One region of the Kitasatospora sp. NPDC001664 genome, then DNA from elsewhere that is predicted to be linked to it. Evidence: riboswitches for the same ligand, from Rfam matches in the RefSeq annotation. Region 1 holds a riboswitch; each other region holds the start of a gene.

The links. Region 1 has a riboswitch for cyclic di-AMP ahead of ACWCYY_RS19820 (NlpC/P60 family protein). Riboswitches for the same ligand answer to the same signal wherever they lie in the genome.
Region 2: another riboswitch for cyclic di-AMP. It lies ahead of ACWCYY_RS32260 (transglycosylase family protein); the one in region 1 lies ahead of ACWCYY_RS19820 (NlpC/P60 family protein).
Region 3: another riboswitch for cyclic di-AMP. It lies ahead of ACWCYY_RS00990 (glycoside hydrolase family 16 protein); the one in region 1 lies ahead of ACWCYY_RS19820 (NlpC/P60 family protein).
Region 4: another riboswitch for cyclic di-AMP. It lies ahead of ACWCYY_RS05510 (hypothetical protein); the one in region 1 lies ahead of ACWCYY_RS19820 (NlpC/P60 family protein).

The regions. Positions count from the first base shown of each region.
Region 1 is NZ_JBSFGS010000013.1:73,073-80,171, forward strand. Features, by position in the region: gene ACWCYY_RS19815 (C40 family peptidase) at 1-684, opposite strand, end outside; gene ACWCYY_RS19820 (NlpC/P60 family protein) at 902-1,957, opposite strand; cyclic di-AMP (ydaO/yuaA leader) riboswitch at 2,019-2,180, opposite strand; gene ACWCYY_RS19825 (C40 family peptidase) at 2,553-3,584, opposite strand; gene ACWCYY_RS19830 (NYN domain-containing protein) at 3,780-5,081, opposite strand; gene ACWCYY_RS19835 (hypothetical protein) at 5,411-5,674, opposite strand; gene ACWCYY_RS19840 (rhomboid family intramembrane serine protease) at 5,869-6,666, shown strand; gene ACWCYY_RS19845 (Lrp/AsnC family transcriptional regulator) at 6,663-6,941, shown strand; gene ACWCYY_RS19850 (aminotransferase class V-fold PLP-dependent enzyme) at 7,094-7,099, opposite strand, start outside.
Region 2 is NZ_JBSFGS010000029.1:63,064-70,162, forward strand. Features, by position in the region: gene ACWCYY_RS32245 (glycoside hydrolase family 13 protein) at 1-718, shown strand, start outside; gene ACWCYY_RS32250 (LacI family DNA-binding transcriptional regulator) at 720-1,769, shown strand; gene ACWCYY_RS32255 (hypothetical protein) at 1,821-2,024, opposite strand; gene ACWCYY_RS32260 (transglycosylase family protein) at 2,091-3,242, opposite strand; cyclic di-AMP (ydaO/yuaA leader) riboswitch at 3,229-3,429, opposite strand; gene ACWCYY_RS32265 (hypothetical protein) at 3,621-5,720, shown strand; gene ACWCYY_RS32270 (sirohydrochlorin chelatase) at 5,810-6,667, opposite strand; gene ACWCYY_RS32275 (DUF397 domain-containing protein) at 7,008-7,099, shown strand, end outside.
Region 3 is NZ_JBSFGS010000001.1:200,242-207,340, forward strand. Features, by position in the region: gene ACWCYY_RS00985 (esterase/lipase family protein) at 27-1,265, shown strand; cyclic di-AMP (ydaO/yuaA leader) riboswitch at 1,433-1,600, shown strand; gene ACWCYY_RS00990 (glycoside hydrolase family 16 protein) at 1,607-2,788, shown strand; gene ACWCYY_RS00995 (hypothetical protein) at 2,790-3,257, opposite strand; gene ACWCYY_RS01000 (hypothetical protein) at 3,339-3,656, shown strand; gene ACWCYY_RS01005 (IclR family transcriptional regulator) at 3,688-4,482, opposite strand; gene aceB (malate synthase A) at 4,672-6,324, shown strand; gene ACWCYY_RS01015 (allophanate hydrolase-related protein) at 6,461-6,847, shown strand; gene ACWCYY_RS01020 (hypothetical protein) at 6,825-7,099, opposite strand, start outside.
Region 4 is NZ_JBSFGS010000003.1:152,540-159,638, forward strand. Features, by position in the region: gene ACWCYY_RS05500 (bpX6 domain-containing protein) at 1-2,638, shown strand, start outside; gene ACWCYY_RS05505 (GNAT family N-acetyltransferase) at 2,701-3,117, shown strand; cyclic di-AMP (ydaO/yuaA leader) riboswitch at 3,309-3,445, shown strand; gene ACWCYY_RS05510 (hypothetical protein) at 3,449-4,852, shown strand; gene ACWCYY_RS05515 (cupredoxin domain-containing protein) at 4,970-5,476, shown strand; gene ACWCYY_RS05520 (SpoIIE family protein phosphatase) at 5,477-7,099, opposite strand, start outside.

The sequences.
Region 1 (7,099 bases):
CACCCGCTCCCCGCCGCGGGCCGCGCGGCGCTCGGCGTCCCGGGCGTCGTCCGCCTGGAGCCGGGCCCGCTCGGTGGCGCCCAGACCGTTCAGCAGCCGCTGCGCCTTGGCCAGGCGCTGGCGGATCTCCTGCTTGCTCTCCGCCAGGGTGCGCCGCACCGACTCCAGCTCGGCCAGCTTGGCCGAGGTCTCGGCGCGGCGCTGGTCCAGCCGGCGCTGACGGTCGATCACCTGGCGCAAGGTGTCGTTCTGCCGTTCGCTGACCTGGTCCAGGGTGCGGGCCCGGTAGAGGTAGCCGGCCGGGTCGGAGTCCAGCATCAGCTGCACGGCCGGGTCGATGCCGCCCGCCCGGTACTGGGCGGCGGCCACCGAACCGAGGTCGGAGCGCAGCCGGTTGAGCTCCTCCTGGGCGGCGGCCACCTGGTCCTGGAGGGTGCCGGTCTCGGCCTGCAGGACGCGCTGCTGCTCCTGGGCGGCGTTGGCGCGCTCGGAGGCCTGCTCGGCCTCCTCGTAGATCTGGTCGACCTGGGCCTTGACGTCCTTGCGCGAGGTCGGCTCGGCCGGGGCGCCGGGCGCGGCGGCCGCGCCCCCGGCCGCCGCCACGCCGAGCACCGTGGTGGCGGCGGCGGTGAGCACCAGCGCGCGGGTCAGCCGGCGGGCGGCCGGCAGGGGGGAACGAGACACGGCGGCGGCTCCTGTGCGGCCGGGCCACCGCCGCCGACCAGGTGGGCGGGCGTCCTGACGGAGGTCCGGGGGCAGACGTTAGCGAGTCGCGGCGATCTAGTCCAAACCCCTACAGGGACGAATATTTGACCACTAATCGGACAGCTGATCCACCGTCGGGAAACGCCGCAGGCCCGGCACGGGGCCGGGCCTGCGGGCTGTAGGACGTTCGGGTGGGTCAGACCCGGACGATCGCGTTGATCGGCATCACCGTGGCGGACTCGTGCCGGACCAGGGTGCCGGTGCGCGGGGCGTGCACGATCTGGCCGCCGCCGACGTACAGGCCGACGTGGTGCCGGTCGCCGTAGTAGATGATCAGGTCGCCGGGCTTGGCGTCGGCGATGTTGGTGCCGATGTTGGTGCCGGCGCCGGCCTGCGACTGCGAGGTGCGCGGCAGCGAGATCCCGGCCTTCTTGAACGACCAGACCATCAGGCCGGAGCAGTCGAAGGAGTCCGGGCCGGTGTCGCCCCAGCCGTAGGGCTTGCCGATCTGCGCCTCGGCGGCGGCGACCACGGTCGCGGCGAAGGAGCCGGCCGGGAGGGAGCTCAGGTCGGTGCGGCTCTCCGAACGGGAGGCGCGCTCGTCACCGCCGGAGGACTGCGGCTTGGCCGCGGACTTCGCCGCGGCGGCCTTGGCGCTCGCCTCGGCGGCGGCCTTCTGCTCGGCCTCGCGGATCTTCTGCTTCTCGGCCGCGTCCAGCGAGTCGTACAGGGCCTGGGCCTTCGCCAACTTGCCCTGGACGTCCTCCTTCTGGGCCTTCAGCTGCTGGCTGGTCTTCTCCAGGTCGGCCAGCTTGCCCTGGGTCTCGGCCTTCTGCTGGTCGAGCTTGTCCTGCTCGGTCTTCAGCTGCTTCAGCGCGTCGGCCTGCGAGACGCCGACCTGGTTGATCGCACCGGCCTGGCCGAGGAAGGCGTCCGGGCTGCTGGAGAGCATCAGCTGGACGGTCGGGGATATCCCACCGCTGCGGTACTGCTCGGCGGCGATCTCACCGAGGCTGGCCTGGAGGGCGTTCACCTGCTCCTGACCGCGCGCCACCTCGTCCTGGAGGTGGCCGACCTGGGTCTGCAGGGCCTGCTGCTTCTCGGTGTTCGCGTTGAACTGCTCGGTCGTGACCTCGGCCTGCTCGTTGAGCTGGTCGATCTGGCTCTTGACCTCGTCCTTGGAGGGCTGCGGGTCGGCGTGCGCTCCGGTCTGGCTGGAGAGGACCACGGCGGCGGCAGCGGCGGCCGTCATGATCGAGACGCGGGTACGACTGGCAGGCTTGGGACGACGATGGGACGCCACGAAGGCGGGCTCCTTCTTCCTACGTCCGCCTACCGGGTGAGCTGACGGGTTCGGGCTGGAAGGTAGCCCTACGACGTCTCACCCCCGCACCGTCTCGCGACGGACCGGCCGGCCTGACGCCGATTCACCCCGAGGAACGTGGTTCCCCGGCTCCGATCGGCAGCCACCCCCTCGGGGGTCCCCTGTCGGGCAGTCAACTCTCCCTGCCCCGCTGCGTCTCGAACTCGGCGGTAACCACCGCCGCCGCCCAGGCTGGACGATCGACAGTGCGGTGGTTCGACAATGACCCTAGTAACCCAACCGTGATCGGTTCAAATCCTTGTAAGAAAAAAGACGGAAGAAAGTCCAAGTGCATTTGTGATTGCGACCGACCGTGATCACGAATGCACGGTGAGCTGAGATTTCGCCCTCCGGAGACGACGGAGGGCCCGCCGGAGGTGTCCCACATCACAGCGGGATTCCGGCGGGCCCGGGCGTGTCACGGGGCGTCAGTTGCCCCGGCTCACACCAGATGTCCGTTATGCCGTGCTCGGCTGACCGGCCGTCAGACGCGGCGGATGGTCTTGATCGGCATCACGTTGGCGGGGGCCACCTTGACCACGTCACCGGTGCGCGGCGCGTGCACCATCATGCCGTTGCCGATGTACATGCCGACGTGGTGCGCGTCGCTGTGATAGATGATCAGGTCGCCCGGCTGGGCGTTGGCCACGTCGTTGCCCACGTTGGTGCCGACGCTGGCCTGCGACTGCGAGGTGCGCGGCAGCGAGACGCCGGCCTGCGCGTAGGCCCAGACCATCAGGCCGGAGCAGTCGAAGTTGTTCGGGCCGGTGGCGCCCCAGACGTACGCGCGGCCCTGCTTGCTGAGCGCGGCGTTCATCGCGACGCCCGCGTAGCCGGCGGCCGGCGGCAGGGTGCTCGGGTCGATCCGGGTGGCACCGCGGGAGGAGCGGTCGCCGCTGGTGATGGCGGCGCGGTCGGCGGCGCTCAGCTGGTTGAGGAGGTTCTTGGCCTCCTGCAGCTTGCGCTGGACCTCGTTCTTGGAGTCGTTCAGGGCCTTGGTGTTGCGGTCCAGCTCGGCCAGCACCGAGGCGGCCTCGGCCTTCTGCTGGTCCAGCCGGCGCTGCTGGTCCTGGAGCGAGCGCAGGGTCTGCGCCTGGGTCTGGTTGACCTGGTCGGCGCTGGAGGCCTTGCTCAGGTAGCCGTCCGGGTCGGAGGCGAGCATCAGCGCCACCGACGGGTCGACCCCGCCGTTGCGGTACTCGTCCGCCGCCACGGCGGCCAGGCCGGTCTGGAGCTGCGTCATCTGCTCCTGGCCGCGGGCCACCTGGTCCTGCAGCTGGTCGGCCTGCTTGCGCAGCTGGTCGGCCCGCTCCTTGGCGCCGTTGTAGCGCTCGGCGGCCTGCTCGCCCTCTTCGTAGAGCTTGTCGACCTGGGCCTTGACCTCGTCCTTGGTCGGCTTCGCGGGGGCCGCGTAGGCACCGGACTGGGCGGAGACGGCGACCGCGGTCGCAGCGGCGGCGGTGAGCACGATGACCCGTGCGCGGCTCGGCTGCTTGGGACGGCGGTGGGAAGCCAAGGTGACGAACTCCTTCAGCACTCCTGGACGCCCACCCGTTCGAGCGATAGTCCAGAAAATAGGTTTGACGCCTGACCCTAGTGAGTCAGGAGCCGTCGCGCCACTCCCCTACCGGGACGAACTTCCCTACGCACAGCGGCTTTCACGAGACGGACACAAACGCGCCACGCTCCCCTGACCGGACATCAGAAGAGTTCACGGCCTGGACAGCCGCCGGAGCAGCAGCATCGAGGAGACCGGGCGCGCACCCGCCTTCTTCACGCCGTCCGCCACCTCCTTGTCGGTGGAGACCACCACCACCGGCCGCCCCTGCGGCTCGGCCCGCACCAGCCGGCGGATCAGCTCGTCCGCCGTCTCGCCGGTCCGGCTGAACCGCACCCGCACGCCGCGCGGCGGCGCCATGATGACCGGAGCGTCCAGGTCCTGACCGTCGAACACGCAGGTCACCTCGGCCTGGGTGCGCTGGGCCAGCATCGCCAGCCCGCCCAACAGCCGCATCCGCTGCTGCTCCAGCGGCAGCGTCGGGTACCCGGTCTTCGTCACGTTGTAGCCGTCCACCACCAGGTGCACCTGAGGGATCGCCAGCAACTGGTCCAGCAGCGCCGGATCGTCCTCGGCCAGCGCCCGCCGGGCCACGTCGTGCGGCGAGGCCGAGCCCGGTACCACCGCGTCCACCAGATCGGCGGGATGGAGCTGCGTCACCGGCAGCGCCAGCTCCCGCTGGAGGCCCTGGGCCGACTGCAGCACCGTGTCCAGCAGCAGCCGCAGCCGCATGTCCTCGACGCTGCGGCCCTCCCGGACCGAACGGCGGCCGGTCTCCAGCGCGCCCTCCAGCTCGGTGATCCGGTGCCGCAGCCGCCGGGACTCCGCCTCGGCGGCGCTCAGTTCGGCGGACGCGGCGGCCCTGGCCTCCGCCAACTCGGCCTGCGCCTTGCGGGCCTCGGCCTGCGCCCGCCGGGTGTCGCTCTCCAGGCTCCGCACCTTCTTGCGCAGCGACTCCGCCTCGCGCCGCACCCCCTCGCCCTCGGCGCGCTGCCGGTCGAGGTCGGCCCGGGCGTGGGCCCTGGCCTCCGCCAGCTCCTCCTGGAGCTTCTCCACCAGCCGCTCGGCCTCGGCCGCCGCCCCCTCGGCGCCGGCCCGCTCGGCCTGCTCCCCGGCCTCCGCCACCAGCGCGGCCCAGCCCGCCGGGCGGACCAGGTAGGCGGCGGCGGCCACGTCCATCGGATCGGCCGCGCCCGGCACGCTGCCCGACTCCAACGCCTTCACCAGATCGGGCTGACCCAGCCGCAGGCGTTCGGCTATCCGCTGCCGGAAGGCCGGGTCCGCCTCCAGCGCGGCGGCCAGCGCGGTGGCCGCGTACTTGGCCCGGCGGGCGGGGGTGAACTTGGCGTACTGCCGCAGCGAGGCCGGGAGTTCACCGGCGGGGAGGCCGCCGAGGGCGTCGGCGGCGATGCCCACCACGCGGTGGCGGACGCCCTCCGGGAGCGGACGGCCCAACTGCTCACCGTGGGGCTGCTCGGCGTCCTGCGGTACGGGGCCCTCGACGGTGGGGCCCGCGGTGGTGGGGTCCTCGGTGGCGGGGTCCTCGGTGGCGGGGTCCTCGGACGCGGCGGCCGCAGGGGCCGGCCCCGCCGGGGGTCGCTGCCCCTGCGGTTCAGCTGTCCCCCTGGCTGCGTCCACCACGTCCTCGGCTCCGATCCTGCTGCGCGGGGTCCGCACGGCCGGTTGCCGCTGCCCTCAAACACACCGCTCTCTGCAATTGTCGCGGGTACCGTGCCCCGGCCCGACACGCGCCACACGCCGGGCGGGCCGGGGCACCCGCGATCTCAGGAGTCCTGCTGCTCCGCGGCGGCGTCCTCCGCCCCCGGACGGGCCACCAGCTCGACCTGGTCGACCGCGTTGCACCAGCGGCAGCGGACCGACTCGACGGTCTCGGCGAGCACCTCGGTCTCCTCCACCTTGGACTCACCGGCCAGGTCGAAGTGGAGGAACTCCACCGTCCGGGCGGAGCGGGTCACGTCGAAGCGGGTGAGGTTGCCGCAGAGCGTGCAACGCCAGCGGGTCTCGGCGGTGGGGAGTGCGATGGTCATGTGCCAAGTCCTCTCGTTGGTGCCGCGCGATCGGCGGTCACCCAGGGTCCGGGAGGCCAAGCCTATTGCCTGGCCGGGTGCCCGCGGACCGGGCGTCCGCGATCCGGTCCGACGGATTACGGCCCGCCCGGCGGGTCCCCCACATGCAGCAGGCCCGGGTGTGCCGGACCGGCCCCGGAGGAATGCCTGCACCCATGGCCACCCCCGTCCTGGACCCGCCCGGCACCCGCGACCTCCGCCCGCCGGAACGGGTCCCCGTGGTCACCTGGACGCTGATCGGCCTGAGCCTGCTGGTCCTGCTGGTCTCCCCCAGCGCCGGCCTCAACCCCCGCTACGGCACCGGCCCGGCCCGGGTCTGCGCCGAGCAGCGCTACGAACAGCGCTGGGGGGCCGTCCCCGCCGAGCTGCTGGCGAACCGTCCGCTGACGCAGGACCGGCTCCGGCAGCTGCCGCCCGCGTCGGCGGACTGCCCGCCGCCGGTGCCCTCGCCGCACAAGCTGGTGCTGCTCTCGCCGCTGACCGGTCTGTTCGTGCACGCCGGGTGGGCGCACCTGCTGGGCAACCTGCTCTTCCTCTTCGTCTTCGGGCCGGGGGTGGAGCAGCGGTTCGGGCGGGTCCGGTTCCTGCTCGGCTACCTGATGGTGGGTCACCTCGCCACCTACGGCTGGGCGCTCGCGCAGACCGGCGGGCCCGAATCGGTCCGCGCCCTGGTCGGGGCCTCCGGGGCGATCGCCGGAGTGCTCGGCGCCTACCTGCGGCTGTACCCGAGGGCGCGGGTCACCGCGCTGGTGCCGGTGCTGCTCTTCCTGCCGCTGCGGTTCCCGGCCTGGCTGGTGCTCGGGCTCTGGTTCCTGCTCCAGTGGCTCTCGGTCCGCCAGGGGGGCACCGGCGTGGCCTACGCGGTCCACGTCATCGGCTTCGCCGCCGGGTACCTGGGCACCTGGGCGGCCGTTACGCTGACCCGGAACCAACGGACAGGAGCTTCAGAGTGATCACCGCGATCGTGCTCATCAGGACCAGCGTCGACCGGATCCCCGAGATCGCCGAGGAGATCGCGGCCATCGAGGGCGTCAGCGAGGTCTACTCCGTGACCGGCGGCTACGACCTCGTCGCCATGGTCCGGGTCCGCCACCACGACGACCTCGCCGCCGTCATCCCGGCCAAGGTCAACAAGATCCCCGGCGTCCAGCACACCGAGACCCAGATCGCCTTCCGCACCTACTCCAAGCACGACCTCGAAGCGGCGTTCGCCCTCGGGCTCGACTGACGTACGGAGCCTCGGCAGGGCAAGCGCTCAGGGGCGCGAGGAACTGCGCGGGTACGGAAGGCGGCTCACCTGCAACTGAGGGTACGTCAGCCAGTTGCAGGTGCTGCCGTTCCCCCGCGCGCAGTTCCCCGCGCCCCTGCGGGACGCTCCGCTCAGCT
Region 2 (7,099 bases), on a different contig from region 1:
GATCGACCTCTCGCTGGACTCGATGCGCCCGGTCGACGCCCCCACCACCTGGGTGCTGTCCAACCACGACGTCACCCGGCACGCCACCCGCTTCGCCAACGAGCCGGGCCTGGGCACCCAGATCCGCACCCCCGGCGACCGCGAGCTGGGCCTGCGCCGGGCCCGCGCCGCCTCCCTGCTGATGCTCGCCCTGCCCGGCTCGGCCTACGTCTACCAGGGCGAGGAGCTCGGCCTGCCGGACGTCACCGACCTGCCCGACGAGGTCCGCCAGGACCCGTCCTTCTTCCGCGCGGAGGGCCAGGACGGCTTCCGCGACGGCTGCCGGGTGCCGATCCCGTGGTCCGGCACCGAGGCCCCCTACGGCTTCGGCCCGACCGCCGGCGGCCCCAGCTGGCTGCCGCAGCCCGACAGCTGGGCCGGGCTCAGCGTCGAGGTCCAGACCGGCGACCCGACCTCCACCCTGGAGCTCTACCGCTCCGCCCTGACGATCCGTCGCTCCCACCCGGACCTCGGCGCCGGCGAGTCGGTGGAGTGGCTGGAGACCGGCGAGCACCTGCTCTCCTTCCGTCGCGGTTCCTTCGTCTGCACCGTGAACACCGGCTCCGAGCCGGTCCGGATCGCCGCTCCCGGCCGTATCCTGCTCTCCTCCACCGAGGCCGTCGCGGTGGAGGGCGAGACGGTCCTCCCGGCGGACAGCACCATCTGGTGGGCGGTCTGACATGGTTGCAATAGGCTCTGGGATCGTGACTACGGCGCGACTCTCGGACATCGCGGCGCAGGCGGGGGTCAGCGAGGCCACCGTCAGCCGCGTCCTCAACGGCAAGGCGGGCGTCTCCGCGACGACCCGTCAGACGGTGCTGGCCGCACTCGACGTGCTCGGGTACGAGCGGCCCACCAGGCTGCGCCAGCGCAGCGCCGGCCTGATCGGCCTGATCACGCCGGAGCTGAGCAACCCGATCTTCCCCGCCCTGGCCCAGGTGATCGAGCAGGTGCTGAGCCGGCACGGCTTCACGCCGGTGCTCTGCACCCAGACCCCGGGCGGCTCCACCGAGGACGAACTGGTGGAGATGCTGGTCGACCGGGGCGTGGCGGGCATCGTCTTCGTCTCCGGCCTGCACGCCGACTCCACCGCCGACCACGACCGGTACGCCAAGCTGACCGGCCGCCAGGTGCCGTTCGTGCTGATCAACGGCTACAGCGAGAAGATCGCCGCGCCGTTCATCTCGCCGGACGACCGGGCCGCGATGTGGATGGCCGTCCAGCACCTGGTCGAACTCGGCCACGAGAAGATCGGCCTGGCGGTCGGTCAGCGGCGCTACGTGCCGGTGCTGCGCAAGATCGAGGGCTTCACCGCCGCGGTCGGCGAGTACCTCGGCCTCGGCCCGGACCAGGCCGCCGAGTACGTCCACCACACGCTGTTCAGCGTGGAGGGCGGGCACGCCGCGGCCAACGCCCTGCTGGACAAGGGCTGCACCGCGATCGTCTGCGGCAGCGACCTGATGGCGCTCGGCGCGATCCGGGCGGTCCGCCAGCGCGGGATGGCGGTGCCGAAGGACGTCTCGGTGGTCGGTTTCGACGACTCGCCGCTGATCGCCTTCACCGAGCCGCCGCTCACCACCGTCCGCCAGCCGGTCGAGGCGATGGCCACCGCCGCCGTCGACGCCCTGCTGGAGGAGGTCAACGGCAGTGGCTCGCAGCGCGGTGAGTTCATGTTCCAGCCCGAGCTGGTCATGCGCGGCTCCACCGGCCCGCGCCAGCACGGGCGTTAGGACGCGCGAGAAGGGCCCGGGGTCGTCGTGACCCCGGGCCCCTCCGTGCTGTCAGCCCTCCTGGACGACACCGCCCCTGGGTTCGGTGAGGCGCGCCTCGTCGGCGGCGTCGCCGGTCCGTGCCTCGGTGCGGCGCGAGCGCACGAGGTAGTCGCGCAGGATCAGCTCGACGGCGTCCTGCGGGTTCTTGGTGCCGGCGAGGAGCATCAGCTCGATCGCGAAGTCGGCTTCCAGGGAGACGTTGACCTTGGCCATGGCGGCAGGATACGGCCGTGCCCCCGGAGCCGACCAGGTCTCCGGGGGCACGGCTTCATGCCGTCGTCAGACGCGGCCCGCGAAGTCGGGGGCCCAGTTGGCGATGGTCTCGGTCTTCACGCCGGCGCGGGGGTTGGCCGCCTCGACGTACTTGCCGCCGCCCAGGTAGATGGCGACGTGGTAGACGCCGGAGTTGGCGCCGTTGTTGGACCAGAACAGCAGGTCGCCCGCCTGGAGGTTGTCCAGCGAGACCCGGGTGGCGGCGTCCGCCTGGTCGTTGGCCACCCGCGGCAGGGAGATCCCGGCCTGGCGGAAGGCCGCCTGGGTCAGGCCGGAGCAGTCCCAGCCGCCGTTGCTGCTGCCGCCGTAGACGTAGGCCTGGCCGACCTTGGAGAGCGCGAAGTTGATCGCGGCGGCCTTGGAGCCGGTGGCGACGGTCGCGGTCTGCTCGGCGGCCGCGGCGGCGGACTTCTTCGCCTTGGTGGTGGTGCCGGTGGAGGCCGAACCCGACTGCGGGGCGGTCGACTTGGGGGCCGGAGCCGGGGCCGGGGCGGCCTGGGCGACGTTGCCCAGGACCAGCTGCTGGCCCGGGTAGATCATGTCCGGGCCCTCGGTGAGCTGAGCCTTGTTCAGCTCGTAGAGCTTCTCCCAGCCGCCCTCGACGTTCTGCTGCTGGGCGATGGTGGAGAGCCAGTCACCGGCCACCACGGTGTAGCTCTTGGCGGCCGCGGGCTTCGCGGCCGGCTGGGCGGCGGGCTGCTCGGCGGCCTTGGGAGCCTCCGCCTTCGGGGCCGAGGTGGTGGTCGAGGAGGTGTCGACCTGGGCGGCGGCGCCGCCCTTGGTCAGGCCCGCCTTGACGGAGCAGACCGGCCAGGCGCCGGGGCCCTGGGAGGCGAGCACCTTCTCGGCGACCGCGATCTGCTGCGCCTTGGTGGCCTGGTTGGCCTGCGGCGCGTACTGCTTGCCGCCGAACTCGGCCCAGGTGCTGGAGGTGAACTGCAGGCCGCCGTAGAAGCCGTTGCCGGTGTTGATCGACCAGTCGTTGGTGGACTCGCACGCGGCGACCTTGTCCCACACGGAGACGGGGGCGGCCGAGGCGGTGCCGGCGGTGAGGGTCGGGATGGTGAGGCCGATGCCCACGACGCCGGTGGCGGCGATGAGTCGGCGGGCACGCTTGGAAGTGGTGCTGGACAGCACGAAGACGCGTTCCTCTCCCACGCCTGCGAGGTGAGCTGTCGGATTCGGGCTGGAGTTGCCCGGCCGTGCCTGAGCGCGGCTTCACCCCAAGCCTGAAATCGGTCATACATGACCAAAACCAGGCGACTTACCTGTGGTTCCCCCGCCCCTGCCGCGGTGCTGATGAGCTGCCGACCCGTCCGGCGGCAGGATTCGGCGTTCCGGAGGGGCTGGGTCCGTGTGGTCACGAACAGGGCGTCACGTTAGGCAGAGTTAAGTTGAAACCGCAAACCCCTGTGATGCTGATCATGGTTTCTTTACCGACTCTTCATGAACCGGAAGCTGTCGATCCGGATGTCGATTCCGATCGATTCTGTTCAAATTCCTTGCGAGCAAAGGGATTTGCCTATGCTTCGGGTCATGCGGCACGCGAGAGGGCCCCAGTCGGGCCCGGCGGACAACGGATCGGCAAAGGTCAGTCGCCGGAAGCTCCTCATCGGCCTGGCGATCGGCACCGCCCTGGCGGCGGTCGGGGTGGAGGAGGTGGTACGGCGCAGCGGCAGCGGTCCTGACGCCCCCTCGGCGGCGAAGCCACCGCCGCCGACGGAAGCTTCGCATTCGCACGGTGCTTCGCCCGGTGCCTCTGACAGCCCGTCCGCCTCGGCCTCGCCCACCGAATCGGCCGCCGCCTCCGCCTCGCCCGCCGAGACGGTGCGGCCGCGGAGCTGGTCCGACCCGGCCGGCTGGAGCGGCGGCGCCGCGCCCCGCCCCGGCGCGGCGGTGCGGATCACCGACCACGTGCTGCTGGACGGCGACGTGACGGTGGGTTCGCTCCTGGTCGAACCGTCAGGTTCGCTCACCTTTGCCCCGGATCGTCCGGTTTCGCTCACCTCGCACGGCAACGTCGAGGTCCGCGGCGCGCTCACCCTCGCCCCGTCGAACGCCGCCACCGTCCACGCCGTCCGCTTCCCCGCGGTCGACGAGGGACGCTTCCAGGGCGGCGGGATGGCCCTGGTGGAGAGCGACACCGGCCTCTGGGTCACCGGCTCCGGCCGGCTCCGCCTGGCGGGCGCCCAGCGCACCGCCTGGGTCCGCGCGGCCGGCCCGCTGAAGGCCGGCGACACCAGCATCCGGCTGGCCGCCGCCCCGGCCGGCTGGCAGGTCGGCGACGAGCTCGCCGTCACCCCGACCGGGACGCCCGACGCCGAGGGCTTCTCCGAGCGCTACGACCACCGCACCGTCACCGCCGTCAACGGATCCACCGTCAGCCTGGACGGCCCGCTCAAGTACGCCCACCCCAAGGTCACCACCGGCGGCGGGGTGAGCGTCGGCGCCGAGGTGCTCAACCTGACCCGCAACGTCCGGGTCGAGGGCACCGAGAAGGGCCGGGCCCACGTCCACATCACCAGCAACCAGCGGGCCGACGTCCGCTACGCCGCGCTGCGCTGGATGGGCCCGAGGTCGGCCGGCAAGGAGAAGTGGGCCGGCAAGCCCGTCACCGAGCCGGTGCTCGGCCGGTACGGGTTGCACTTCCACATGCTCGGCGACACCACCCGGGGCACCGTGGTGGAGGGCGTGGTGGTCCGCGACACCGGCAGCCACGCCTTCGTGCCGCACAACTGCCACGGCATCACCTTCCGCTCCTGCATCGCCCACCAGACCTGGGAGGACGCCTACTGGTGGGACGGTCCGCTGGACACCCGCACCCCCCAGGGGCCCTCCAACGACATCACCTACGACGCCTGCGTGGCCTCCCGCACCCAGTTCGACCCCAACCCGCGCGGCTACCGGCTGACCGGCTTCAGCCTCGGCGCGGGCAAGGGCGGGGTGGCCCGGGACTGCGTGGCGGTCGGCGTCCAGGGCGCCAACGGCGCCTCCGGCTACGAGTGGCCGGAGACCAGCGAAGGGGTGTGGACCTTCGAGCGCTGCCTGGCCCACAACAACCTGGAGAACGGCATCTTCGTCTGGCTGAACGCCGAATTCCACCACACCGTGGGCCAGTTCGTGGCCTACCACAACGGCGGCTGGGGCATCGAGCACGGCGCCTACCTGAACGACTTCGACTACAACGGAACCGTCCTGTACGGCAACGCGGCCGGCGGAGTGGCGATCCACGCGCTCGGCCGGGACAAGGGCACCGTCTTCGACGGCCTGCTGATCGACGCGGCCGGGCAGTCGGACTACGCCGTCTCCACCGCGCTGCACCAACTCCCGGGCGAGACCGTCCAGGTGACGCGCAGCAAGTTCACGGGATACCGGAAGGCCGGGGTCGCGCTGCGCGCGGTGGACGGCGGGGCACCGGAGGACATCGCCATCCTGGACTGCGAGTTCAGCGGCACCGAGCTCTGGATCGACCCGAAGCTGCCGACCCCGAAGCGGGTGGTGCTGCGCAGGGCCGGGGCGGACCAGGCCCAGGAGATCCACCTCTCGGGCGCGCCGACCCCGACCACCAGCGCCGTTCCACCGCGCGCCGTGGTCACCCCGAGGATCGCGCTGCGGGACGCGGCGCCGCTCTCCTGAGTCCTGGGTCGCGGAGTCCACACGGGGACGGACGCGAGGGGGCCCCGTACGGTTGCACACCGTACGGGGCCCCTCGTGCTGTCGGGGTGTCAGGCCTCCGGCTGCTCCTCGAAGGCGGGCTGCGGGAGCGCTGCCAGGTACGCCGAGGCGATCAGCTGGCCGACGGCCGGGTAGGCGCCGAGCGGGGCGGCGCTGGGGCAGTCCGCCTCCTCGGCGGCGGTGGCCAGCAGCTCCGGGTCGGCCTCGGGGCCGATCACCAGCGGGGCCAGCGCGGGGCGCTGGGAGCCGGTCGCCTTCAGGTGGTTGACGGCCGCCAGCACCGAGCCGGGAACGTCGAGCGCGGCGCCGACCACCGGGACGGCCAGGCGGGCGGCCAGCAGCACGCCGGTAATCTCGGCGGCCTGGGCGGCGTCCTCACCGCCGGCGGTGGTGAGCACGATGCCGTCCGCGGCGGTCGCGATGGCGAACAGCCGGGCCCGGTCGGCCCGGGCCAGCCCGGCCTCGGAGAGGCGGACGTGGACGGCCTCGGCCAGCAGCGGGTGCGGGCCGAGCACGTCCGTCACGACGGCGCCGTGCGCGGCGGCCAGCTCGTGAAGGCCGGTCAGGAAGCCGTGCGGGCCCGGGAGGAGGGGCACCAGCACCGGGGCGGGCAGCCCGGCCTCGGCGGCCCGGGCGAGCAGCTCGGCCACGGTGGGGGAGGAGTCGTCCTGGGAGCCGTCCAGGTAGGCGGCGGCGGTCTCGATGCCGGGCTGCTCGCCGCGCACGATCGAGAGCAGTTCCTCGACCACGGGGCGGACCTCCGGCCCGGCGGTGGCCGGAACGGCCAGCACCAGCGTCGGCGAACCCGCCGGGATCTCCGGCCGCTCGGGACGGCGGTGGCGCCCCCGCGCACGGGAGCCTGGAGTACGTACGGGCAGTGCCGGGCCCGGGATGGCTGCTGTGCTCATGGCGGAGATCGTAGGACATCTCGCCCTACCTCCCACAGCCGGGCCGGAGTCCGGACAGTGATCGGCGTCACAATCCGACAGAGGTGACGGACCGTGAGCCATCTCGACAGACCCCCGAAGATCGACAACCCGCTGGAGTTCGAGTACGCGCAGTCATCGGTATGTCCACGATTGGCCCGCGTTTGTCCTGATACGGGGCCTCAACTCGCTTGTCGGACACCCGTGCTGACTGATTGATGCCCCACATCGTGCACGCGCAAACACCCGTGCTGATGCACGTGCACTGGAGCTATCATCACGTCAAGTGAGGCGAACGCCTGTCACGTCGGGGAGAATCCACATGCAGAACACCACGTACAACGGCATGCCTTCCGCGGACCTCGAGGGTGTGGTCTGGCAGAAGAGCCGCCACAGCAACTCGCAGGGGAACTG
Region 3 (7,099 bases), on a different contig from region 1:
TGCCCCCCACCAGGCTGGAGCTCCCTGTGAGACGACTCCTCGTACTGCTGCTCAGCTGCGCCGCCCTGGCGCTGGGCCTCGGTCCGGCCGCCGCCGCGACCCCCGCGTACCTGAAGCTGGAGGCGACGTACTCCGCACCCGGCAACGGCTGGGCCAAGGTGGAGCGTTGGTACGACACCACCACCGGGTTCCGCGCCGAGCAGTTCCCCGCGGACGGCCGCGGTGACCAGGACGGCGCCCGGGTCAGCTACTTCGGCGGGGTGAAGCGCCCCTCCTCGGCCCGCTTCCTGCTCTACTCGGCCGCCGGCTGGGACACCGGCGCCAAGTCCGCCGTCCTGCTGGTGCACGGGGCCAACGACAACGCGGACCGGGCCTGGGCCAACCCCGCCGAGAGCGGCAACTGCGGTGCGGCGAGCTGCCCTTCGACCGGGCTGGCGCAGCAGCTGGCCGCCGCCGGGCACCGGGTCTTCGCGATCGGGTTCGCCCACAAGCACGGTGACAACCTGATGCAGGCCCAGGCGGTCGGGGACGCCGTCGCGGTGATCCGGGACCGGCTCGGCGTGGGCCAGGTCGACCTGGTCGCCTGGAGCAAGGGCGAAGTGGCGGCCCGGAGTTGGGCCTCCTCGGTCCGGCCGTCCTGGGGGCGGGCCTACCCCGGAGACGTCCGCCGGCTGGTCACCCTCGGTGGCCCCAACGGCGGCCTCGACTACGTCTACGCCCACGGCTGGAGCTTCTCGCTGGCCACCTGGCCCGCCTGCGGGGGCACCGCCAACGCACCCTCCCCGCACCTCTGGATGACCTGCTACGGCACCTACACCTCCCAGCCCTGCCTCGGCGTGCTGCCGGTCAACGGCTCCGACTGCTTCCCCGGCCAGCGCCAGCTGCTGGCCCGCTGGGACGGGCGGTACGGCGTGGACCAGCTCACCCAGGACTGGTGGACCACCTACTACGGCGGCCAGGGCTACTACACCGCCGGCCAGGGCATCCAGGCCGCGATCGACGCCGGTTCGCTGATCGCCCCGCTGCAGGCCGCGGGCACCCCGGCCGCCGTCCCGGCCTACCTGCTGGCCGGCGGCTCCGCCGACCTCCCCGGCCTGCTCAACGAGAACCGCGGCCCGAGCGACGGCATCGTCCTCACCGCCAGCGCCCTCGACACCACCGGCATCCGGACCGTCGGCGGCACCAGGCTGCTCACCGACCTCAACCACCTCGAACTCGGTTGGGCTCCGGCCGCCGCCGCCCAGGTCGCCGCCTGGCTGTCCTGAGGAGCGGAACGGTATCCGCCCAAGGGGTCGGCTGCGACCGGTGGGCCGGGTCCTGTGAGGGACGTCTCGTTGTCGCTCGGCGGGTCGCCGCCTAGCCTGCAGGGAGTTGTCCGCGTACGAGCGGACGCCGTCGCCGGGGCGCCGAGTCCTGCCTGCCCGTCGACGGTCACTCGACCACACCGAGTACGGGCAGGAGCGGGGGAACCAGGTCAGTCCGTGACCCCTGCCCGCCCACTCGGCGCAGGGGCACTCGGGGTGAAGCCGCTCACGGGCGGCCGGGCGTTCCCTCATGCCCGAACCCGACAGCTCACCTCGCAGGCGTCGAAAGAGGACTCCTGCCCATGCGCTTCTCCGTCACTCCCGCGCGCCTCGGCGCGGCCGCCCTGGTGGCCGTCCCGCTGATCGCCGCCGCCCCGCTGGCCGGCCAGGCCGAGGCCGTCACCGTCGTCACCCAGGACCGGCTCAGCCCGAACACCCTGGCCGCGGATGTGGCCGGCCGGGCCAGCCTGACCGTGCACTCCGGCTCCTGCTTCACCGCCAAGACCCTCGGCGTCGGCGTCCGGGACGCGGCCGGCCGCAACCTCGACTTCCCCGGCAACGCGAGCAACGTGCGGATCTGCCCGGGCGGGGTGACCTTCACCAGTGGCGCCCGGGCGCTGCCGGCCGGGACGTACACCCAGTTCGGCTTCTGGCAGGACCAGAACGGGGGCTGGCACAACCTGCCGTCCCGTCAGCTGACCGTCGGCGGTGCCTCGGTGACCCCGACCCCGACCCCCACGCCCACTCCCACGCCCACTCCGACGCCCACCCCGACCCCGACCCCGGGTGGTTCGCCCGTGCCGGGCAAGGCGCTGACCTGGTCGGAGGAGTTCGACGCTCCCGTCGCGCTCGGCAGCAAGTGGGTCAACGACCGCAGCAGCAGCTACCGTTACGGCAACCACAACCCCGACGACAACAAGCTGGACTGGCTGAACCCGTCCGGCGTCTCGGTCGCGAACGGTGTGGCCACCTTCACCGCCAAGCCCTCCGCGCACACCCTGGAGAACGGCAAGCAGGCCTGGGACACCGGACTGCTCACCACCGAGTACTCCTCGCAGGGCTTCCAGGTGCGGACCGGCGACTACGCCGAGGCCCGGGTGCAGCTGCCCTCCGAGGCGGGCGCGTGGCCCGCGCTGTGGACCTGGAAGAACGGCAACGGGGAGATCGACACCTTCGAGTACCACCCGGACAACGCCGCGCTGCTGGAGCTGACCAACCACGTCAGGTCGGGCCAGAAGTACCTCACCGACGCCACCGCGATCGGCCACGAGAAGTGGGTCACCATCGGCACGTACTACGGTGCGAACTCCGTCGACTGGTACGTGAACGGCGTCAAGGTCTTCTCCGACAACCAGGGCGTGGGGGCCGACTGGTCCGCCTACCTGATCCTCAACCTCTCGGTGGGTGCCGGGAAGTACCACCCGGCGCCGTCCGGCACCGCACCGATCGACTTCGCCGCGGACTGGGTCCGCGTCTACCGCTGAGTCAGCTCACGGAGAGCGTGAACGGCGTGGAGTTGTTCGTGAGGTCCGTGTCGTCCGCGCTGACCACCGTCACCTGCCCCTCGGCCGTCGTGCCGGGGGGCACGTCCGTGTCCACCCGGACGGGGGCGAGGACCGTCGCGGTCCGGTACTGAGGCAGGCCGGCGCCGAAGGTGCAGGTCAGCGCGTGGTTCCCGGCCGTGAGGGTGCAGTCGGTCGGGAAGGTCGGGCCCTCGAAGGTGAAGCCCTCGGGGACCGTCAGCACCACCGTGAAGGGCGACTCGGTCCGGTCGGGGCCCCCGTTGGCGACGAATCCGTGCACCGTCGTGGTGCCACCGGGTGGAGCCGCCTCGGGGTCCAGCCGGACCACCTCCAGGTCCGAGTTCGAGGGCGCCGCGCTCGCCGGCACGGTCACCCCCAGCACCAGCGCTGCGGCTGCGGCCAGCACCACCGTCAGCTTCCGTCCACCCATGGTCCACTCCGTTCGCTCTCCGTGTCGCCAACTGCACAGAATGTATCGGCAGAGTGTCCGGGAGAGATGGAGGTGCGGACGGTGTCCGGACAGGTGTTGAGCGAGGTCTCCGGGGTGGTCGGCCCCGAGAAGGAGGCCCAACTCGTGACGTCGTACCGGGAGTTGGTGGCAGGGGCGCTGCCGGAGGGGCTGATCAGGACGGAGCTGCTGCGCGGCCCGGGTGGCCGCTGGCGGGTGCAGAGCCTGTGGCGGGACAAGGCCACCCTGGAGGCCGTCCGGGCGGATCCGAAGCTGGCCGCCGCGCCGCGGCTGTTCCGCGAGGTGGGCGTGGAGCCGGAGCTGACGGTCTTCCAGCTGACGGCGGCACAGGCGGGCCCGCCCGACCTCGATCCGGACTGAGGCCGGGAGGTCGGGCGGGCCTGACCTGACGTCAGGGGGCGAGGACCTGACCGAGTCGGGTCGCGATCTGGCGCATCACGGGGACCAGCGAGCTCTCCCCGGCCTGTGCCTCCAGGGCCCGGATCCGGGCCTCCGGGCCGGAGACCGAGAGGGCGGTGGGGGTCGGTGCGCCGGGGACGGCGACCGCGATGCAGCGCACGCCGATCTCCTGCTCCTGGTCGTCCACCACGTAGCCGGAGGCCCGGGCGTGGGCCAGTTGGGCGAAGAGCTCGTCCGGGTCGGTGACGGTGTACGGCGTGTGCGACTGGAGCGGCTGGGTGCCGAGCACCGCGCGGGCCTCGGGCTCGTCCAACTGGGCCAGCAGCGCCTTGCCGACGCCGGTGCAGTGCGGCTGCACCCGGCGGCCGACCTCGGTGAACATCCGCATCGAGCGGCGGGACTGTACCTGGCCGACGTAGACCACCTCGCCGCCCTCCAGCACCGCGAGGTTGGCGGTCTCCCCGGTGGCCTCCATCAGCTCGGCCAGGTACGGGCGGGCCCAGCTGCCCAGCAGGCGGCCTGAGGTCTCGCCGAGGCGGATCAGCCGCGGGCCGAGGGTGTAGCGGCGGGCGGTGTCCTGGCGGACATAGCCCTGCTGCACGAGGGTACGGATCAGGCGGTGGATGGTCGGCATCGGCAGGCCGGAGCTGGCGGAGAGCTCGCTCAGGGTCGCGATGCCGCCGGAGTCGGCGAGTGCTTCGAGCAGCTGGAAGGCGCGCTCGACGGACTGGACGCCGCCGCCGGCTCGCTCGGCCCCGGACGGTGCTGCAGCGGGGGTGGTGGCCACCGGCGTTCCCTTCTGCTGTGGAGGAGGAGTAGAGTCCCGGCGATCTACCTCAACAAACCGTTGAAATTCTGTATCGCGGAAACTAGTCTCCACCTTACAGAACCGAACCCGCCAGTAGGTGGGTCGGTATCGAGGAGGCACCCACCGGAGCCTCCCTGCTGGCTCAACTGTCCAAGGAGTGTTCTGCCCATGGCTGCAGACCAGGACCCCGTCGGCGCCCCCTCCGCCGCTCCGGTCGTCACTGTCGCCGGTCCGCGCGTCCCCCGCAGCGAGGAGGTGCTCACTCCCGAGGCCGTCTCCTTCGTGGTCGGCCTCCACCGCGCCTTCGAAGGCCGCCGGCAGGAACTGCTGGCCCGCCGCAAGGCCCGGCGCGCCGAGATCGCGGCCGCGGGCACCCTCGACTTCCTCCCGGAGACCGCCGAGGTCCGCGCCGGTGACTGGAAGGTCGCCCCCGCTCCCCGCGCGCTCCAGGACCGCCGGGTCGAGATCACCGGCCCGACGGACCGCAAGATGGTCATCAACGCGCTCAACTCGGGTGCCAAGGTCTGGCTCGCCGACTTCGAGGACGCCACCGCCCCCACCTGGGAGAACGTGGTCAGCGGTCAGGTCAACTTGATCGACGCCTACGAGGGCCGGATCGACTTCACCACCGAGGCCGGCAAGTCCTACGCCCTCAAGCCCGCCGCCGAGCTGGCCACCGTCGTGGTCCGCCCCCGCGGCTGGCACCTGGACGAGACCCACCTGCTGGTCGACGGCGCGCCGGTCTCCGGCGGCCTCTTCGACTTCGGCCTGTACTTCTTCCACAACGCGGCCCGGCTGATCGCCAAGGGCGAGGCGGACCCGAACTCGGGCCCGTACTTCTACCTGCCGAAGACCGAGAGCCACCTGGAAGCCCGGCTCTGGAACGAGGTCTTCACCCACGCGCAGGCCGCGCTCGGCATCCCGCACGGCACCATCCGCGCCACGGTGCTGATCGAGACCATCACCGCCGCGTTCGAGATGGACGAGATCCTCTACGAACTCCGCGACCACGCCGCCGGGTTGAACGCCGGCCGGTGGGACTACCTGTTCTCCATCGTGAAGAACTTCCGGGACGCCGGGGAGCACTACATCCTCCCGGACCGGAACTCGGTCACCATGGCCGCGCCGTTCATGGCCGCCTACACCCGCCTGCTGGTGCAGACCTGCCACAAGCGCGGCGCCCACGCGATCGGCGGCATGGCCGCCTTCATCCCCTCCCGCCGCGACCCCGAGGTCAACGCCGCCGCGCTGGCCAAGGTCAAGGCCGACAAGGACCGCGAGGCCGGCAACGGCTTCGACGGCTCCTGGGTCGCCCACCCCGACCTGGTCCCGGTCGCCCGGGCCTCCTTCGACGCGGTGCTCGGCGAGCGGCCGAACCAGAAGGAGAACCCCGGCCCGGCCGAGCCGGTGACGGCCGCTCAGCTGCTGGACATCGCCGGTGCGGGCGGCAGCTGCACCGAGGCCGGACTGCACAACGCCGTCCAGGTCGGCGTCCGCTACATCGAGGCCTGGCTGCGCGGGCTCGGCGCGGTCGGCATCTTCAACATGATGGAGGACGCCGCCACCGCCGAGATCTCCCGTTCGCAGATCTGGCAGTGGATCCGCAACGACGTGGTCCTCGCCGACACCGGCGAGAAGGCCAGCGCCGAGCTGGTCCGCCGGCTGGTGGCCGAGGAACTGGACGCGCTGAAGGCCGAGCTGGGCGAGGCCGCGTACGCCGGTGGGCGCTGGGCCGAGGCCGCCCGGCTGTTCGAACAGGTCTCGCTGGCCGAGGAGTTCGTCGACTTCCTCACCCTGCCCGCGCTGCCGCTGCTCGACTGATCACCAATCTAGCGAGGCGCGGCCGCCCTGCCGCCTGCCGTGCTGGAGCACTGGCCGCGCCGATTAGTACGAACCGTACGGCCACCCTCGGAAGCGGGTGGCCGTACGGCCTTGTCACGGAAGGAACTTCACGCACATGGCACGCATCTTCTTCAACGGCCAGGCCATGGTCGGCGGCCCGTTCCACGCCTCGGTCGCCGACGTGCTGATCGGCCCGGTCAGCACCGCCCCGGGATACCGCTTCTTCTCGATCCGGGACGAGTGCCCCGGCCTGCTCGCCGACCCGACGGTGGAGACCGCCATCGAGGGCGAGCTGTACGACGTCGACCTGGCGCACCTGCGCGACGTCATCCTCCCCGGCGAGCCGGCCGAACTGGAGCTCGGCGTCATCGAGTTGGCCGACGGCTCGGCCTGCCTCTCGATGCTGCTGGCCCGCGGCCAGCTCGAGCGTGGCGTGCACCAGGAGATCACCGGCTTCGGCGGCTGGCGCGCCTACCTCGCTACGCTGGGCCGCACCGCCTGACCGGGTGACCGTCCGGCCCGGCCAGCAGCCAGCTGCCGTCGCCGAGCGGGGTGATGTCGTAGGAGTCCGCGCTCCCGGAGGCGAACGGGGTGATGGTGCCGGTGGCCAGGTCGACCAGGTGGTCCCGGTGCCACTCCTCCTCCGTCTCCTCGTCCTCGCCCATGATCGTGACCACCGCGGTGGAGTCGGTCAGGTAGCCCCCGTTCCACTCCACGACGCCCTCCTCGCGGTCGGGCTCGAAGGCGTCGACGG
Region 4 (7,099 bases), on a different contig from region 1:
GGAGCGCCTGGACCTCACCGGGCTCACGGTGCACCGCCCGCGGCCGCTCGGCCCCGCCGTACCCGAGGCAGCGCCGGTGGCGGAGGCCCTGCCCGAACGGCCGCGCCCCGACCTGCGTGCGGCGGCCCGCATCGCACCTCCGACCGCACGGGCCCGGCGGCTGACGGCGGAGCGCCCGGACCACCGGCCGCGGTCGGCACGGCAGCCACGGCAGCCACGGCGGGGCGGTCACCGGCGGGCCCGGGTTGTGGCAGCCATCCCCGTCATCATCCTGCTGCTGCCGCTCCTCTGGGTGGTCCTCACCTCGGCGGCCTCCGCCCAGCGCCTTCCCAGCTGGGGGCTGGGCCTGCTGGTCGCTTTCGCCGTGGTGTGCGTGCGCTCCTGGCGCGCCGCTCGGGCCGCGGAGGTGGCCGGGACGGTTCCGGCGGCGGCTGACGGAGCGTCGGCTCCGGTCGGCGCACGGCCCGGCCGACCGCTCTTCGCCTCCCTCCGGGCGTGGCTGCGTTCCGGGTGGGTCCTGCCGGCAGCCGGTTCCGCCCAGGCCGCGTCCGGCGCGACGGCGGCTGACGGAGCGTCGGCCGCAGCCCGGGCGAAGCCGCGCCGGCCGCTGTTCGCGCCGCTGCTGGCGCGCCTGACGATGCGCACGGCGGGCGGACTGGTCCGCGGCCGCCAGGCCCGTTACCTGCGTGAGCTGACCCGGGCGTTCGAGCAGCACCAGTACGAGGACGCGCTGCGCGACGCGATCCGGCTCTCCGGCGGGAGGGCGGCGGGCGAGGAGTCCTGGCTCACCCTCGGTCTGCCCCGGCGCCATGCCGGCGAGCTGCGTGCCACGCCCCGCGCCGACGGGCCGGGCGGCACCTCCGTGCTCTCCGGTCCTGACGTGCACCAGCACCTCGCCGCGCTCTACCGCGGCGCCGCCGAGCAGTTGGAGCGGTCGGGCCGGATCGACGAAGCGGCCTACGTCCTGGCCGACCTGCTGGACGCCCCCGCTGAGGCGGTCGGGCTGCTGGCCCGGCACGGGCGGCTGACGGCGGCCGCCGAACTGGCCGAGGGCCGCGGGCTCGCCGCCGATCTGGTGGTCCGCCTCTGGTGGCGAGCGGGCGAACGCACCCGCGCCGTCCGGACGGCCCACCGGACCGGCGTCTTCGCCCGCGCCGTGGAGCTGCTCTCGGCCGAAGACCCGGACGCGGCACGGGAGTTGCGCTCTGCCTGGGCGGAGGACCGTCGCGCGTCCGGCGACCGGCTGGGAGCGGCCGAGGCACTCTGGCCGGACCCGGCCCTGCGCCCCTCGGCCGCCGCCGACCTCAGCGCGGCGGTCGCCCTCGGCGGCCCGACCCGCAGCCGCGCCCTGCCCTACCTGCTGGCGCTGGGCGCGGGCGACGCCACCCGGGCACTCGCGCTGGCCGTGCTCGACAGTACGGGGGACCCGGCCCTCACCGGCCGCTCGGTGCTGGCCGCCGGGCTGGCCCAACTGCCCGCCGCCGACCCGGCGGTGGACCGCGAGCTGGCCACGGCGGCGGCCCGCGCGGTGGTCCGCGACGGCGGCCTCGGCGGCACCCTCCCCGAGCGGGAGGAGCGGGCCCGTCACCAACGGCTGCTCGGTCGGGCCGACCCGCTGGTGGCGGCCGACCTCGCCAAGCCACGCCGCCGACCGGCCACGCGCGGCGCCTCGGGGGCCGTCGGGCACACTGCCGCCGACCGCCCCGGCACGCTGCCGGTGCTGGACGCCGCCCTGCTGGTCTCCGGCTCCGTCCTGGTCGCCTGCGGCCAGGCGGGCGTGCGGCTGCTCACCCCGGACGGTCGTACCAAGGCCCACTGGGACGTGCCCGCCGACCAGTTGGTGCTCGCCGACCACGGCGGGTCCGCCCTGCTGGTGGCCTCCTACGGGCAGACCCGCGAGGTCTCGCGGCTGGACCTCGCCACCCACACCGTCCGGCCCTGGACGACCCTGCGCGCCTCCCGGATGGCCCGCTCCTACGACGGCCGCCACCTGATCACCGCTGACGGCGACGGCATCGTGGTGCTGGACGCCCTCGCCTCCGGACCGACCGCGGTCTGGCGCGAACTCGGGCGCGAGGAGAGGCTGGTGAGCGACGTGGCCCGCTCGGCCGACGGCTGCGCGGCGGTCGTGGCGTCGGCGCTGCCCGACGGCTCACCCCTGCTCGAACTCTGGCACTGGGAGCTGCCGGGCTGGCAACTGCGCTCCCGGCAGCGGCTGGAGGGCTACCAGCCGCTGCAGTCCGTCCCCTTGGCGGCCGGGGGGTTGCTCGCCGCCGAGCTGCCCGAGGCCGACGGACCGTCGGACGACGACAGCACCGTCCTGCGGCTGGTGACCGGCACCGGCCCCGGCCACCGGCTCGCGGCCGCCGAGCCGTCCGGCCCGATCGGTGACGGCGACCACTGGGCCCTCCCGGCCATCGACGCCGCGGGCACCGGCATCCTGCTCCACGCGGGCAGCGGTCCGAGCGCCGTCCCGGCGGCGACCGTCCACTTCCCCGGGGCCGACCTCCGTCATGCCCCGGGGCTGCGGCAGCACGCGGACGCGGTCACCTACTGGCACCGCTCCGGCCGCATCCTGGCCACCAGCACGGACGGCACCACCCTCCGGGCCTCCCTCCGCGTCACGGGCACCCGCTGACCGCCCCTAGGCTGGTCGCCGTCGCCCGACGGGCGTCGAGCGAGAGGGCGAGTGACATCAGCGTGGCCGTAGTCGAGTTGAGGGTTCGGTTCGGAGTCGACGACCGGGAGCTGTCCGAGCTGCACGCGCGGGCGTTCGGCGCGGACGCCGGGCCCGGCGTCACGCCGTGGGCGAGTCGGCTGGAGCGGCACAGCCTCACCTGGGTCGGTGCCTTCGAGGCCGACCGTCTGGTCGGCTTCGTCCACGCGGTCTGGGACGGCGGCAGGCACGCCTTCGTGCTGGACACCGCCGTCCACCCCGACCACCAACGCCTCGGCATCGGAAAGCGGTTGGTCGACGCGGTGGCCGAGGAGGCCTTCCGCGCCGGTTGCGACTGGGTGCACGTGGACTACGAGCCGGAGAACGCCGGCTTCTACGAGGGGGCCTGCGGCTTCCGCCCCACCCCGGCCGGTCTGCGTTCCCGGCACCGGACGGCCTGAACCGGCGCGTCCGGTCTGTGAGCTGCGCTACAGCACCGCTCACTGACTTGTACGCGTCGGAACGGCTGCTAGCCTGCTCCGAGTCGCCCGCTCCGCGCGGGCCCCTCCGGTGGGCCGCCGAATCCCGTCCACCCGCCGGTGGTCTTTCGAGCACGGACACGGACGGGAGCGGGGGAACCAGGTCAGCCGCCTGCTGCCCCCCGCCAGCGCCCGTGCGTTCGCGGTGGCCGCCGCAGGCTCGGGGTGAAGCCGCTCCCACAGCCGCGGCCGGGCCGTACCTCCGGTCCGAACCCGACAGCTCACCTCGCAGGCGTCGCAGAGGAACCTGTCCATGCGCTTTTCTGCCACCCCTGTACGGGTCGGCGCGGTGGCCGCAGCCGGCCTGCTCGCCCTTCCCCTCCTGGTCAGCACCCAGGCGTCCGCCAGCGGTCCGACCGTCGTCGAGGACCGGATCACCCCGGCCCCGGCGGTCACCGGACCCTCGGTCACGGCCTCGCTCGCCGTGCACTCCTCGCGCTGCTTCACCGCGGACAGCGTCGGGGTCGCCGTCCGCGACGCGGCCGGCCGCCGGACCGACTTCCCCGGCGCGGCCCGGAACGTCCGGATCTGCCCGAGCGGAACCACCGTCACCACCGGCGCACTCGACCTGCCGGCCGGCACCTACACGGAGTTCGGCCGCTGGCGGGGCCTCGACGGCCGCTGGCACAACCTGCCCACCCACACCCTGACCGTGGGCACGGCGCCGACTCCCACCCCGACGCCCAGCCCCACCCCCACGCCGACGCCCTCGCCGAGTCCGACGCCGACGCCGAGTCCGACGCCGACGCCGACGCCCACCCCGACCCCGAGCCCGACCCTCACGCCAACGCCCACCCCGAGCCCGACCCCGACGGTGGCGCCCACCACGCCCGCAGGCATGCGCGCGCTGCCGGACCCGCTCTACGGCGTCACCGTCGACGACGTCTCCAAGCTCTCCGCCATCGTGGACTCCTCGCGCCACCTGGCGCGCACCCCGACCACCCGCCTGGTCTTCGACGAGACCGAGGGCCCGAGCTCCTACAGCGCGGCGGTCGACCAACTCCAGCCCGTCAGCTACCTCATGGGCGAGATCCTGGACTCCGAGTTCGTCAAGAGCTTCTCGCCCCAGGCCTACCACGACCGCGTCGCCCAGTACCTGAACGCCTTCGGCGGCAAGGTGGACGTCTGGGAGATCGGCAACGAGGTCAACGGCAACTGGCTCGGTAGCTACGCCGACGTCTCCACCAAGATCACCGATGCCTACCGCCAGGTCGAGGCGGCCGGCAAGCGCAGCGCGCTGACCCTCTACTACGACATCGGCTGCGGCAACGGCCCCTCGGAGCTCGACCCGCTGGCCTTCACCAGGCAGTACGTCCCGGAGGACATGCGCAACGGCCTGGACTACGTGACCCTCAGCTACTACGAGGGTCAGTGCAACAACATCCGCCCCAGCGCGGCGACTTGGACCTCCTACTTCCAGCAGCTGCACGCGCTCTACCCGAACGCCAAGCTCGGCTTCGGCGAGATCGGCCTCCCCGACGCCGCGACCTCCTCCACCCAGGCGGCGGCCCAGGCCATGCTGACGTACTACTACGGCCTGAAGATCGACCTTCCCTACTACGTGGGCGGCCACTTCTGGTGGTACTACGCCGAGGACATGATCCCCTACGCCACCAAGCCGCTCTGGCAGACCCTGAACACGGCCCTCCAGCGCTGACCCCACCCGCCGGTCGGGTGAACTTCGGCCGCGGTCGGAGGGGCGGCGGCGTGACGGCACGTCGGGTGTGCGCTGATGGTCCGGCCCGACCCAGGCCGCACCCCGGAGGATGATCCGATGCCGATCCGCCCTACCACCGGCCGTGCCCGTCGGTGCGCCGCGGCCGCAGCTGTGCTCCTGCTCGGGGCGGCGGGTTGCTCGGACGACAAGGACGGCGGGGGCGGGCCCAGTACGACGCCCACCCCCGCCGCCACGGCCTCGGCCAGCCCGTCGGCTTCCCGCTCCGCCACGGCCACCGCCTCCGCTTCCGCAACGGCCTCGGCTTCGGCTTCGGCGAGCCCGTCGGCCGGCGCCTCCACGGCGGCGACCGTCACCACCGTCGTCATCCGCGACTTCACCTTCACCCCGGCCGAGCTCACCGTCGCGCCGGGGGCCAGGATCACCGTGACCAACCAGGACGGCACCCCGCACACGCTCACCGCGACGGGCAGCGGCGGCTTCGACACCGGGACCCTCTCCCGGGGGCAGTCCAAGACCATCACCGCCCCGTCCACGCCCGGGAGTTACCCCTTCTTCTGCACGCTGCACCCGACCACCATGAAGGGCACCCTGACGGTCCGCTGATCAGGGCAGCCGCTGCTCGGCCCAGATGACCTTGCCGCTGCCGGTGTACCTGGTGCCCCAGCGGTCGGAGCACTGGGCGACCAGGAAGAGCCCGCGCCCGCCCTCGTCGGTGGTGGCCGCGTACCGCAGGTGGGGGGAGGTGCCGCTGCCGTCCCAGACCTCGCAGACCAGGGTGCGGGTGCGGAGCAGACGGACCTTGATCGGGGCGCGGCCGTAGCGGATGGCGTTGGTGACCAGCTCGCTGAGGATCAGTTCGGTGGTGAAGGCGAGCTCGTCCAGGCCCCAGTCGGTCAGCAGCCGCGCCACCTCCGCGCGGACCGTGCGCACGGCGGTGGGCTCCGCGGGCACGTCCCAGACCCGGACCTGACGGTCGGTCAGGGCGCGCGTGCGGGCGACCAGCAGGGCGACGTCGTCGGTCGGGGCGGTGGACGGCAGGGCGCCGAGCACGTCCTCGCAGGTCTGCTCCGGGTCGCGGTCCGGGCGGGCGAGGGCGGCGGCCAGCTGGTCGAGCCCGCGGTCGATGTCGTGGCCGCGGACCTCGACCAGGCCGTCGGTGTAGAGGACCAGCTTGGAGCCCTCGGGCAGGTCCAGCTCCGCCGTCTCGAAGGGCAGGCCGACCAGGCCGAGCGGGGGGCCGGCGGGGACGTCCGGGAACTCCACCGTGCCGTCGGGGTGGACCACCGCCGGCGGCAGGTGCCCGGCCCGCGCCACGGTGCAGCGCCGCGAGACCGGGTCGTAGACCGCGTACAGGCAGGTGGCTCCGGTGATCGGCGCCTTGTCGTGGTCGGCGGACTGCTCCTGGTCGATCCGGTTGACCAAGTCGTCCATCAGGCCGAGGAGTTCGTCCGGCGGCAGGTCGAGGGAGGAGAAGTTGTGCACCGCTGTGCGCAGCCGTCCCATGGTGGCGGCGGCGTGCAGCCCGTGCCCGACCACGTCGCCGACCACCAGTGCGACCCGGGCCCCGGGCAGCGGGATGACGTCGAACCAGTCGCCGCCGACACCGGCCTGCGCGGGCAGGTAGCGGCGGGCCACCTCCAGGGCGTCCTGCTCGGGCAGCCCGCCCGGCAGCAGGCTGCGCTGGAGGGTGACGGCCATGGTGTGCTCGCGGGTGTAGCGGCGGGCGTTGTCGATGGCGACGGCGGCCCGGGCCACCAGACCCTCGCCGAGCGCGGTGTCCTCCGGGTCGAAGGGCTCCCGCGGCCCGGCCCGCCAGAAGGTGGCGATCCCCAGCACCACGCCCCGGGCCTGCAGCGGCACCGCGAGCATGGCGTGGACGCCGTGCTCGCGCACCAGCCGCGCGTGCTGCGGGCTGTGCGCGCTCCAGGCGGTCAGGGTCGCGTCGAGGTCGGCCTCGGCCACCGCGTGCCCGCTGCCCAGACTACGGGCGCGCGGTGTGCCGGGGACCAGCGGGACCGGTTCGCCCAGCGGGATGAACGGACTCCCGGGGCCGGCCGGGCTCAGCCCCGCCCGCCGCATCGGCGCCCCGGCCGGGGGCTCCTCGCCGCGGAGCACGGGCTCGGCCAGGTCCACCGTGACGTGGTCCGCGAAGGCGGGGACGGCCAGCTCGGCCAGCTCCTGGGCGGTCCGCGTCACGTCCAGCGTGGTGCCGACCGCCAGGCCCGC